DNA from 2 places in the Paenibacillus uliginis N3/975 genome. Region 1 is predicted to be linked to the other one. Evidence: a T-box and tRNA genes for the amino acid it is inferred to sense, from the RefSeq annotation. Region 1 holds a T-box; the other holds one or more tRNA genes.
What was found. The T-box of region 1 lies ahead of metG (methionine--tRNA ligase). A T-box ahead of a tRNA ligase gene usually reads a tRNA of that ligase, here a tRNA-Met.

Region 1 (6,359 bases):
GCTCTGGCGAAATGCAGTATAGATGAGTTGATTCTTAATGGAGAAGCGGTTGATATGATTGAAACAAAAATAAAGACGCTTGACCTGTTCGCCCCGTTAGCCAAAGGGGGGACTGTCGGTTTAGTGGCCCGGCCGGGAATGGGGCAGCTTGTGCTTCTTGGTGAACTGTTCCATCATTTTAAGCGCGACGGTTACTTGACACTTCTGCTAAAGCCTGAAGGAAATTATCCGGAGCTGCAGGATATGCTAGATGATGTGGAGAAAGTCGCTTATTCCATAGAAGATGTGTATAGCATGATTACAGCTGCTGGGCCGGATAAAGAAATTGTTTTTGCAGCTGATCGGGAGCATGTACTGACTGGTAAAATTTACGACTTGCAGGAACGCCTTCAGAATGAAGGAATTGTCAATGTTACAACTTTTTTGGTAGACCTCAAAGGGGCGGTCGTGGATGAAGATATACCGTATGGACCGCTTGAGACCTTATGGGTTTTCGATGCGGATCTTGCCGCTAGACACAAGTATCCGGCTGTAAATCCGATGCACTCAACATCCTCTGTACTGGAAGGCGTTCATCTAGACCAAAATCATTTAACAGTACAACAGCGGGCCCAAAAGCTATTGCGGCGGTACCGTGAGTTGCGTGCGCTTGTCAATGTGAAGGGGCTTGCCGGGATACCTGCTTCAGAAGTGGAAACCTATCACCGGGGCGAGCGACTGGAAGCGTATCTTACTCAGCCTTTCTGCATTGCCGAAGCGTTTACCGGAACAAAAGGAGAGTCAGTCAGTCTTCAGGACACATTATCGGATGTCCAATCGATTCTTAATGGAAGTATAGATCACATCCCGGTTGAAAGCCTATATTTCATTGGCCGGCTCCCGTAAGGGCGCATCTTGTATTGACATATCCTGAATAATCCAGTTATACTTCAAGAGTCGTACATGTAACTAAAATCAATAACATTTTGAAATGAGGAGGAAGGATATATGTTCTTTTTGTCTACTGTTTTAATTCGGAAAATGGGATAGACGGGAGAAGTCTACCCATTTATAGCTATTCCAACCGAAGAACAGTAGATCGAGAACGTCATTCTTCCTTGTCTTTACAATGACATATTGTAATGGGTAGGGTGTGTTCACCTTACCCATTTTTTGTTATATCTAAATTGAATAACGTTCTTTCCTATTGCTCTTCCGGTTGGCTTCAGAATTGAAACCTAAGGAGAGAGTAAGGATGAGTATTGTAAACGTAGAACAACTTAAGCATACGTATGGAGATAAACAACTTTTTAACGGATTGGATTTCCGTCTGCTGCAAGGAGAACACGCAGGATTGGTCGGAAACAACGGGGCTGGAAAATCAACACTGCTTCGCATGCTGACAGAAGAGATCATTCCGGATTCCGGTTCGGTTACCTGGCTACCGGGAGTAAAGGTTGGTTTCCTCCAGCAGCATCTAGATTTGAAAGCCGGAACAACGGTGTTGGAAGCATTACAGGATGTATTCCGTCATCTGTATGATCAGGAGCGCAAAATGCTTCAATTGGCTGCGCAAATGTCTTCTGCTTTAGGGGATATGGAATCACTATTAACACAGTATGGGAAGATTCAGAGCAGCCTAGAGCATAGTGGCTTCTATCATTTGGATTTACAAATTCAAGAGGTTGCTGCTGGACTAGGCATATTGGATCTTGGGATCGACCGTGATGTCAGTGAACTGAGCGGAGGCCAGCGCACCAAGCTGCTGCTAGGAAAGCTTTTGCTGGATCAACCGGATGTGTTGCTGCTTGATGAACCGACAAACTACTTGGATGATGTGCATATAGAGTGGTTAACTGCATATCTGAAACGTTATGAGTCAGCTTATCTCGTTGTGTCTCATGATGAGAAGTTCATGAATGAAGTAACGAGTACGATTTTCCATTTGGAGCATCAGACGATCAAGCGATATCCTGGAAACTATATCGCTTTTCAAAACCGATATGAGCTGAGCCGTAACCAATTGCAAGAAGCTTATGTACGGCAGCAGAAGGAAATTGGAAGGCTTGAAAGTTTTGTTCAGAAGAACCGAAACCGTAATGCCAAACAGGCGAAGAGCAGAGAAAAAATGCTGGACAAAATTCAGCGCATCGAGATCCAGAAAACAGCACCTAAACCCCGCTTTAAGTTTACAGTGAACAAAGAACCTGTTAACAAGATTATTGAGACAAAGCATCTTCAGGTTGGTTATACCCACCCACTGTTTAGTCCAAAAGATCTTATGATTAAGCGGGGGGAGAAGATCGCAATAACCGGTCATAACGGAATCGGTAAATCAACCATGCTAAAAACATTGCTTGGTAATATTGCGCCACTCAGCGGTTCTTTACAGATGGGCGATGGTGTTCATCCTGCTTATTATGCGCAGGAACACGAAGCTTATCAAGAGACGCCGCTTGAACATTTATGGAGCTATCGACCTGATCTCACACAAAAAGAAATCAGGCAGACGCTGGCGAGTGCCGGATTGACCGATAAGCATATAAGGCGTTCGATATCGATGCTAAGCGGTGGTGAACAGGCGAAGGTGCGATTGAGCAAGCTGATGATCACACCGGGCAATGTACTTGTGCTTGATGAACCGACCAACCATCTTGACGTCATCGCTAAAGAATCATTGAAAGACGCTTTATCCCAATATACCGGTACTATTGTGCTTGTCTCGCACGAGCCTGATTTTTATCTGGACTGGGTAACACAGGTGTGGTCTGTACAGGATTGGTGTTAATTTTGATCAATCACGTGATAAAATAACGAAAAGTGATAAATGGGCGGGGATTCGTCTATAATAAGGTTGACATCGTTCAATGTTATCCTTAAGATAACGATTAACTTGAATATTTTATGAAAAAGCAATGAAGAGAAAGAGTACTATGGTGATATCTTTGAACAGAGAGCTCCGGTAGCTGAAAAGGAGTAAAGAAGATCTGTGGGAATATGGTCTCTGAGCTGCGCATCGAACCCCGATTGGGATGTAGGCTGCGCCGGAACCCGCATCCGTTACCATGCTAGGGTATACTCGCGTAATTACGCGCCGTACCTGAAGAGGTGAATGCCGCGAGGCATTTATAAAATTGGGTGGTACCACGTGAGCAGAGCTCTCGTCCCTTTGGGATGAGGGCTTTTTTTGTTGTCTAAAAATTAAGGAGGAATTAAAGATGGCAAATATTTATATTGGCGGTGCATGGCCGTATGCGAACGGATCGTTGCACCTCGGCAGGCTTTCAAGTTTATTACCTGGTGATGTACTGGCACGTTATTTTCGCGCAAAAGGTGAGAAAGTACTATATGTTTCGGGCAGTGATTGTCACGGTACACCTGTGGCGGTTCAGGCTGAAAAAGAAGGCATATCACCGTCGGATTATGCAGGCAGGTACCATGATGAACTTCTGGAATGTTTCAATAAACTGGGGTTTTCGTATGATTTGTACACACGTACCGACACCGCCAACCACCATCAGGTAGTTAAGGAACTGTTCTTAAAGCTGCTCGACAACGAATATTTGTATAGAAAAACAATACAGCAATCCTACTGCGAGAGCGATGAGAGATTTTTGCCGGACCGTTATGTAGAAGGAACTTGTCCTGTGTGCGGACAACGGGCGCGAGGAGATCAGTGCGATTATTGCTCCACCTTGCTGGACCCTTCCGATTTGAGTGAGAGAACGTGCAAATTATGCGGATCAACTCCGGTAGAGCGGCCAACCGAACATTACTATATTGCTTTAACCCGATTACAGTCTGAATTGGAGGAGTATGCGGTTCATGCACAAGGATGGAGAGAGAACGCAAAGCAATTGACCAAAAGATATTTGGAGGAGGGGCTTCAAGACCGTGCAGCGACAAGGGACTTGTCTTGGGGAGTCGATGTTCCTGTCAGTGGATTCGAGGACAAGAAAATCTATGTATGGATTGAAGCCGTCAGTGGGTACTTGTCTGCTAGCAAACAGTGGGCTGAAGAAACGGGAGGTAACTGGGAGCAGTTCTGGCTTGAAGGGGAAGACAGCATTGTATCGTATTATGTACATGGTAAGGATAACGTACCTTTTCATACGCTGATCTGGCCTGCAATATTATTGGGGACTGGTGGACTTCATCTGCCGGATCATATCATTTCCTGTGAATACATGACACTCGAGGGAAAGAAATTCTCTACCAGTCGGAATTGGGCGGTGTGGGTTCCGAATTTACTGAGCCGGTATGATCCGGATACGATTCGTTATTTTCTCATTGCAAACGGACCTGAAAAGCGGGATACCGACTTCTCATGGAGGGAGTTCATTCACAGTCACAATGGTGAGCTGCTCGGTGCTTACGGTAATTTGGTGAACCGAACCTTGGCTTTTATTGTAAAATCTTTCGACGGAGAAGTTCCGGAAGGGGAATTGTCGGAAGAATGGCGAATTACGATAGAGAAACTGTATTTGAAATCCGGGGTACTTATTGAAGACGGAAAGCTTAAAGACGCACTGGAGTATATCTTTGCTGGTGTACGCAAGGCCAACAAGTATTTCGATGAACAAAAGCCGTGGATTCAAATAAAAGATCAGCGGGAGGCATGTGGACATACGTTATACAATTGCGTGCAGATCATTGCCAATCTATCGCAGCTGCTTCATCCATTCATCCCCTTTTCATGTGAGAAGGTAAGAAGGTTCCTGAATTTAGCGCAGCCGTCCTGGAAGATGATAAATGTACCCGTTCAGCAGAGTATAAGCGATCTAGAATTGCTGTTTGAGCGCATTGATGTCAGTCGGATCGAGGAGGAAACCAACCTCTTGAATAAACAGTTGCTGGATTCTAACTAGAAAAAAAGAGTGCTATGCTCATTTGGCAGTCCAGTAGGAGTAGGAGAGAAAAATAATGAATCGAATATGGTTTGTCATGTTGGTGCTTGTTACGACTTCGCTAATGCATTTTTATTCCTGGCACCGTTGTTTGGTGTGCTGTCAGGATGGCTTATGCTTGGAGAAATTGTAAAGTGAAACTGGACAGCGAAACAACCAATGAAGGTACGGGTTGAAGAAAAAGCTTAGACTGCATTTTGGTTGAAAGCCATGTTCTGCTATAATACTTTCATACATACAGATTAATGAAAATTATAGTTTGGGGGCTGCTGTGCTGATTAAAATGAACAAGTTTTATAAACTATGTATTGGTATCATATTGATTTTGGTCATTATTTATTTGGGGTCGCTTGTAAGTTTCGTTTTTAAACCCATCATTGCATTGTTCAGTCTGCTTATCGTTGTTCCAGTCTTGCTGGCAGGGTTCTTTTATTACTTGCTCCGTCCATTGGTTGATTTCTTGGAGAAGCGTAAGCTGAAACGTTCATTGGCTATTTTGCTTATTTATGTTGTGATCGCGATTTTGCTGGTCGCTTTTATTTGGGGAGTATGGCCTTCACTTAGCAAACAGATTATTGCTTTAAAGGAAAACGCACCAAGTCTGTTCATAGCACTAGCCAATGAGCTGGAGAAGTTGAAGGAGAACACGTTTCTTTCTAATCTATTCCCGGAAGATACCAACAGACTTGATCAAGTTACAGATTATTTGAATAAAGGTTTTTCATTTCTGACAAATTACATGACGGGATTGTTTTCTTTTGTCTCGAATTTCGCAATTATTTTGTTCACCTTTCCAATCTTCCTATTCTATATGCTAAAAGAGGGGGGAAAGTTTGGCCAGAAAATTGTTAGCTTCATGCCGAATCGTTTTCGTGACGAAGGAACCGAGATGATGAACGACATTGACAAGGTGCTAAGCAGCTTTATTATGGGTAGAGTTTTAGTTAATGTGGCGCTTGGTGTTCTGATGTATATTGGATTTATCATCATCGGTTTGCCTTATGCATTACTGTTGACCGTTATTGCGGTGATCATGAATTTTATTCCTTTTGTTGGGGCTATACTATCATCTGTACCGATTGTCATTATAGGATTCGTGCAATCACCTTCCGTAGCGATATGGTCCCTTGTAATTATTCTGGTTGCACAGCAAATCCAGGACAACCTCGTGGCACCTTATATTTTCGGTAAACAGCTGGATATACATCCGTTAACGACCATCATTTTGGTATTTGCCGGCGGTGAATTATTTGGAATTTTCGGGATCATCGTGATCATACCGGTGTACATGGTAATCAAAATCGTGGTCACTCGTATTTACGTCAGATTTTTCAAACAGAAATGGGAAGAAGCGTAGTAATATTTAAGAAATTCGCTTGGGTGAATGACCGATTTGGCGTTTCCTGGCAATTGATTTTTAACACGATGAGTTTATAAACCTGATCAAAAACACGTGCGTACATGCACGTGTTT
Region 2 (6,359 bases), 1.9 Mb from region 1:
GAATCATTAGACATCAAAAAAGCCTATGTATCTTATTGGTACATAGACTTTTTTATATTTTTGCTTCCTTTTAAGCCGTGGAAGGTTCCGAATCTTTAGACCCACTCTGAGACTTGTTCAAGAGAACAATCCCGATAATGACAAGAACCAGGGCAATCCCTTTCATCAGAGACAAATGCTCCTGAAATAAAAGCACCCCAATGATGGCTGTGAGCGCGGTACCGATCCCTGACCAAGTTGCATAGGCGGAAGATAACGAAATACTTTTCAGGGCAAAAGACAGACACATGAACGACCCGAGGTATCCTGCTGCAACACCTATAGAAGGCCACAGCTCTGTAAATCCTTCTGAAAGCTTCAACATGGTTGAGCCGAAAGCCTCCAATATAATTGCAAAACCCAAGTACACAGCACCCATCCCCTGTGTTCCTCCTTTACTAAGATAAATTAAGCATCACAATGCCGACAATAAGTATAGCGATCCCGAGTATCCCTTGCCGGTTCACCTTTTCTTTAAAGAAATACACCCCGATAATGACAGTTAGTATCGTCCCCACGCCGCTCCATGTTGCATAAGAAAGCCCTAGTGGAAGAGCCTGCAAAGCCTTGGACAGCATGTAAAAAGCCGTGGTATAACCCAAAACCACGCCAATAATCGGGGTGATTTTCGTAAATCCGTTGGATAGCTTCAGCATCGTTGAGCCAAACACTTCCAATAATATAGCTGCAGCCAAAAAAAGATAAAAGACCACCTACTGAACCTCCTTGATTTGTTGAAGAATATAAGCAATAATCCGTCTCTGCTCTTCCTCTTTCAGCTGACCCATTCCGAACATTTTGGAATACCAAAGACCATCACAGGCCAATCTCAGTGACAGCCCCAGCTCGAAAGGAATCCCCTCTTTCAACACTTCCTCTGTAAATCGGGTGCATTCCTCGTTCCACTTCTCCAGCACGGCTGCATGGTTAGCGGAAGCTGCCAGCACACTTGCATCTATTCCTAAAAATTCAGTCTGAAACAGATCATTCAAGGTAGCCTCTGTGTAAGCCTCTATATAATTTTTGCCTTTACTCATCTCTTCCCTTATGCGATCCCTGAAACGTTCAATCGTATATAGGTTCAGCCCGCAAATAAGCTCTTCTTTATTAGGGAAATGGTACAACAAACCGCCTTTGCTGACGCCCGCTTCGTTTGCTACGGCTTCCAATGTAAGCGATCCTATTCCCCGGGTAATGATAATTTTGGATGCTGCCTCCAAAAGCTTTTTTTTAGTAGACATGAACACCCTCCTCTCACTATACCGTCTGGACGGTTTAGATTGTTATTATAACATTTGCTTCGTTAAATTTCATACATTTTTTTATTTTGACTTTCCGGATGACTATTGATTCATATTTCACAGATTGTGAAGATCCTTTTTCGCTAAGAATAACCATACTTCTGCCGATATTATGTTAAGGGGAGGTGTCAAATGGACATTGCAGCATTATCTATATCCATGAGCCAGGCTTCATTGTCTCAAGCTGTCGGTCTCAGAGTATTGAACATGGCAAAAAACCAGGCTAACATTCAGGGTCAGGGCCTAGTGCAAATGATGGAGAAAAGTGTAGATCCAAACCTGGGGCAAAAATTGGACATCTCTGTATAAGAAAAACGTCTATCGACGTATTTCCTAAGAAGACAGACCGCTTTTAGAAGAAGTTTTTCTTGCGATATAGGGAAGCGGACTCCAAGAAGTTGATACTTTCCTATATCTAAAGAAAAACGTCTATCGACGTATTTCCTAAGAAGACAGACCGCTTTTAGTAGAAGTTTTTCTTGCGATATAGGGAAGCAAACTCAAGAAGTTGGTACTTTCCTATATCTAAAGAAAAACGTCTATCGACGCACTTACAAGAAGACAGACCGCTTTTAGCGGAAGTTTTTCTTGCGATATAGGGAAGCAGACTCCAAGAAGTTGATAATCTCTTATATCTTAAACAAGCCCGCAGAATTTAATCTGCGGGTCTTTTTATATCCAGACATAAAAAGCCATGCCCTGAGTGTCAAAAGCAATTCATCCAAAGAAAAAGGCAGCCACAATGGACCGCCCCCGAATGATTAATTAATCCGTTCCTCTGTCTCTCTTGCCAGCATCCACTTGTCATTAATCAGCTGCCAGTTCTCAATCGCAAACAATCTTGTAGGTAAATTACGCGGAATAACGGTTTTAATCGGTGGTGTGATAATTACCCTGTTGGGAATACAACAACTTTTTATTTAAGGAATCCCTTTTATGCTTCCAGTTCTAATATATTTCAGCTCGGATGAAACACTTCCGTCGTTAGCAAATGTGCGGCCATATCATTATTTCTAGCACTCTTCTTACTGTTTATCCAACGATCCCATTTGTCTGTAAACAGCAAAAAACCCTTGCTACGCAAGGGTTTTCGTAAAGTGGGCCCTGAGGGACTCGAACCCCCGACCAGTCGGTTATGAGCCGACCGCTCTAACCAACTGAGCTAAGGGCCCTGATCATATACAAATTCATATAAGGACAAATCCATTAAATAAATTGGTTGCGGGGGCAGGATTTGAACCTACGACCTTCGGGTTATGAGCCCGACGAGCTACCGAACTGCTCCACCCCGCGTCATTAGATGTCTTTAACAGCGACAAGAATAAATATACAGCATCTAGTACAGTGAAGTCAAGTAAAAATTTCAGAATTATAAATTTCAGAATTTCTCATGGGATATACCTCACTCCGTATCGTCCTTTTCTGGAACGGTACACTTCTACAACCTGGGGATCCCCATAACCAAACAGCCAAGCGTCCTGTTCCAATCGTTTGGCAAAACATCCGGCTTGAAATTTAGTTGTATAAAGCTTACCGTAATAAACCCAGTTCATGACGTGACTCTCCTTATCTGCATTCATTTTCATCCGATGCTTATTATACCCAGCAGTCTTACAATCATTCCAATAACATTCACCTGATTTACACATGATTAACTCACCAGCACTGTTTTGCCCATAAAACAAAGGGTCTCCCAGCTGCCATTTATACGGCTTTTAGGACACCCTTCTAAATGAATTATGATACATCAGTCGATACTTGCGTTATCGTTGCCCTTCTCAATGATTCCATGATACAAAATAATCATTAGCTGATCGGCGACCGCGCTCAAGCTGCCCAGTCCGTCGTACCATTCAGATCTCGCCGTAAACTCCTTCATAAAGGTCAGAAAGGCGACCAGCAGATGTGGCGAGATATCCTTCCGGATTTGTCCCAACTGTTGCCCCTTAAAAATCATCATTTCAAACTCCGGAATGATCTTTTCCCGGTTGAACGCCATCAACTTCTCCATTTGCTCCGGAAACTTAACGAGGTCCGTGATAAACTGCTGTGTTACATTCATTGAAAAGCGTTCCTGCTCTTTATAAAACACAGTCAGCGCATCCAACGGATCCTTCGCATTGTCCATTACCTCACGATACAGATTCCAGGACGTCTCAACAAGACTGTCAACCACATGATCGAGCAGACCTTCCTTACTCTGATAATAATTGTATATGGTCATTTTGGAGACAGGCACCGCCTCCGCAATTTGCTCCATGCTCGTTTGCAAAATACCTTGCTCTAGAAACAATCGTTTTCCCGTTTCCAATATTGCGTTCTTTTTAGCGCTCATGGTTTTAGCCCAAGTCCCTCCTCTTCAAAATCAGTAGGCCTGCCACTGTTCCAACCCCATACAGCCCTAATGTAACAATCCATCCTGCGGCTGGCAGTTCGCCACCCTTAACTATATCAAATGCATCAAACAAACGGTACGGTGAGATAACGGACAGCTTTTCCATCATCTCATTGCTTCCCGATAAAAGATTAAGCAGAAATGCGAACACTGCAATGCCCGCACCAGCCGAAGCAGCTGCAGAAGATACCCAGGACGTGAGACCATATCCAATGCCCATAAGAGATAAAACGAGCAGATATCCCACCAACAGAAGACGCAGCAGATATCCCAGATGCTCCAACTGCCCCGATGACTCTGCTAGCAAAAGAAGAAGAAGCGTGCTTAATACGTACACTATAGTCATATGCAGCCAATGAGCTACCGCTTTGGAGCAAAAAATCGTAGAGCGGCTGTAAGGCAGTGCAAATAAATACTCGTAAGTTCCTCGATCCTGTTCCTTGGCAATACTTCCTGCGGCCCAAGCTGCTGCAAACGAAGATAATATGACCATAAAATAAGGAAACACCTGTGTAGCCAAATAACCCTCAAAGGTCTGAAAACTTTCTACCTGAATGTTAAAAGCTTTCAACAGACCCTCCGGCATTCCCTGGATCAACCTCACCATCTCCGGATTGTTAACATATGCTTCCGCTTTACCTAACAGCAATACAATAAAGATTAAGGTTATAGACAAACAGATGTAAAAGCTGCGTCGGTTTTGTCGGAGTTCAAGAGAAATAAGGTTCCATTTCATGGTCTTCCCTCCTTCTCTCCATCAGCTCGGTAATCATTCATAAACAATTCCTCTATGGTCGGCCGGCGTATCGTAAGATCGGCGATAGGAAGCTGTGAAAGTTTACTCAGTGCAACCTGGAGCGACTGTCCCGTTTGAAGCAAATGATGAGTCCCGTCAAATGTAACAAAGGGATCAAGCTCACGTAATCCATACGCTTCGATCTGATCTCCAGGCATTTCGAATTGAATAGAAACCTTATGGGTTCGATCATTCGACAGATCATCCAAACGGGATACACGAAGCAGTTGTCCTTCACGGATAAACGCCACACGTTCACAGAGCTTCTCTACTTCAGAGAGAACATGAGTAGAGAAAAAAATCGTCATGCCTTCTTTTTTGTTTAATTCGGTCAGCAGCGCAAACAGTTCACGCTGAACTAATGGATCCAGGCCCGAAGTCGGCTCATCCAAAATCAGCAGCTCAGGCTGATGCAGCAGGGCCATAATAAGGCCAAGCTTTTTCCGGTTTCCAAGGGAATACGATTTAACCTTTTGCCCCGGGTTCCATTGAAGTCTTTCCGCATATTCCAGAGCTGATGTATTCTCCAACTTTAGACCGTATGCCCTAGCTGTCAGCTCCAATGCCTGCTTACCGTTCATATTCGGATAAGATATGATCTCGGAAGGCAAGTATCCGATTCGTCTACGCAGCTCAGGCTTCTCCTTGTCAAGAACAGTACCAAGCACCTTCAGTGTCCCCTTCGTCGGATACAATAACTGCATGATCATTCGAATGGTTGTAGACTTTCCAGCTCCATTCGGTCCAATAAACCCAAACACCTCACCCTGGTTGACCTCCATGCTTAAATCGGTGACACCGCGTTTGGAACCGTACATTTTGCTAATGCCAACAGCTTCTACAGCTAACATAAGCACACACCCTTTTATACTTTTTGTTTGTTTATAGTACATATTATCGATTCAAATATAACCATCTGTCAAGGCTTATTTTTACTCCAGAATGTCTTCAAGTATAAATAAACAAATAAAAAAAGCGCTGCCCCCGTCATTTGACGAAAGGCAGCAGCCTTGAACAATATTGCTATTATTTGGTTTCACCGTATGCAGCTGGATTGGCTCTAAACGATTGAAGAAGCTCCAAATCTTCCTCTTGAATCCGACCTTCACTCAGTGCCACTTCCGTTAATGCAGTATAGTTAGACAAGCTTTGCAGCGAGATACCTGCTTCGGAGAAAGCCTGTACCGCTTTATCCATCTGGTAGCTGAATATTGCGAGCACCGCCAGCGCCTCCGCTCCAGTAGCCTGAACCGCCTTAGCGGCCTTGAGCGAGCTGCCCCCGGTAGAAATCAGATCCTCTATAACGACGACCTTCTGCCCCGGTTTAATATGACCTTCGATCATATTTTCCTTGCCGTGACCTTTCGCTTTGTCACGGATATACGCCATTGGAAGGTTCAGCTTCTGGGATACCCAGGCTGCATGCGGAATTCCGGCTGTAGCCGTACCTGCAATCACTTCAGCATCCGGGTACTGCTCACGAATGATGGAAGCGAACGCTTCTGCAATATAGTCACGGATTTCCGGGTATGACATCGTCAACCGGTTGTCACAGTAGATAGGAGACTTAATCCCGGATGTCCATGTGAACGGCTGGTGCGGACGCAGGGCCACCGCTTCGATTTTTAACAGGTATGATGCGATTTGTTGTGGTATTTCGGCTAATGTACTCATGCTCCGATCATCTCCTCTATGATTTGTTCTGCAGCTTGTCTTGGATCCGGCGATGCCGTAATCGGACGGCCCACAACCAGGTAATGGCTCCCTCTTGAAATAGCTTGTCCCGGAGTCAATACGCGGGCTTGATCACCGATACCGGACCCTACCG

Region 2: it encodes a tRNA-Met, which carries the amino acid that the T-box ahead of metG (methionine--tRNA ligase) is inferred to sense. The anticodon was not compared.

The regions. Positions count from the first base shown of each region.
Region 1 covers NZ_LT840184.1:2,406,099-2,412,457, forward strand. Annotated here, with positions in the region: gene B9N86_RS11420 (P-loop NTPase family protein) at 1-885, shown strand, start outside; gene B9N86_RS11425 (ABC-F family ATP-binding cassette domain-containing protein) at 1,235-2,767, shown strand; T-box leader at 2,886-3,151, shown strand; gene metG (methionine--tRNA ligase) at 3,198-4,847, shown strand; gene B9N86_RS30000 (hypothetical protein) at 4,857-5,024, shown strand; gene B9N86_RS11435 (AI-2E family transporter) at 5,161-6,243, shown strand; gene B9N86_RS30950 (VOC family protein) at 6,228-6,323, shown strand.
Region 2 covers NZ_LT840184.1:4,298,988-4,305,346, forward strand. Annotated here, with positions in the region: gene B9N86_RS20520 (polysaccharide deacetylase family protein) at 1-10, shown strand, start outside; gene B9N86_RS20525 (DMT family transporter) at 71-418, opposite strand; gene B9N86_RS20530 (DMT family transporter) at 438-752, opposite strand; gene B9N86_RS20535 (TetR/AcrR family transcriptional regulator) at 753-1,280, opposite strand; gene B9N86_RS20540 (YjfB family protein) at 1,473-1,649, shown strand; tRNA gene B9N86_RS20545 (tRNA-Ile) at 2,439-2,512, opposite strand; tRNA gene B9N86_RS20550 (tRNA-Met) at 2,557-2,633, opposite strand; gene B9N86_RS20555 (hypothetical protein) at 2,729-2,893, opposite strand; gene B9N86_RS20560 (TetR/AcrR family transcriptional regulator) at 3,088-3,675, opposite strand; gene B9N86_RS20565 (ABC transporter permease subunit) at 3,680-4,471, opposite strand; gene B9N86_RS20570 (ABC transporter ATP-binding protein) at 4,468-5,382, opposite strand; gene pyrE (orotate phosphoribosyltransferase) at 5,558-6,205, opposite strand; gene pyrF (orotidine-5'-phosphate decarboxylase) at 6,202-6,359, opposite strand, start outside.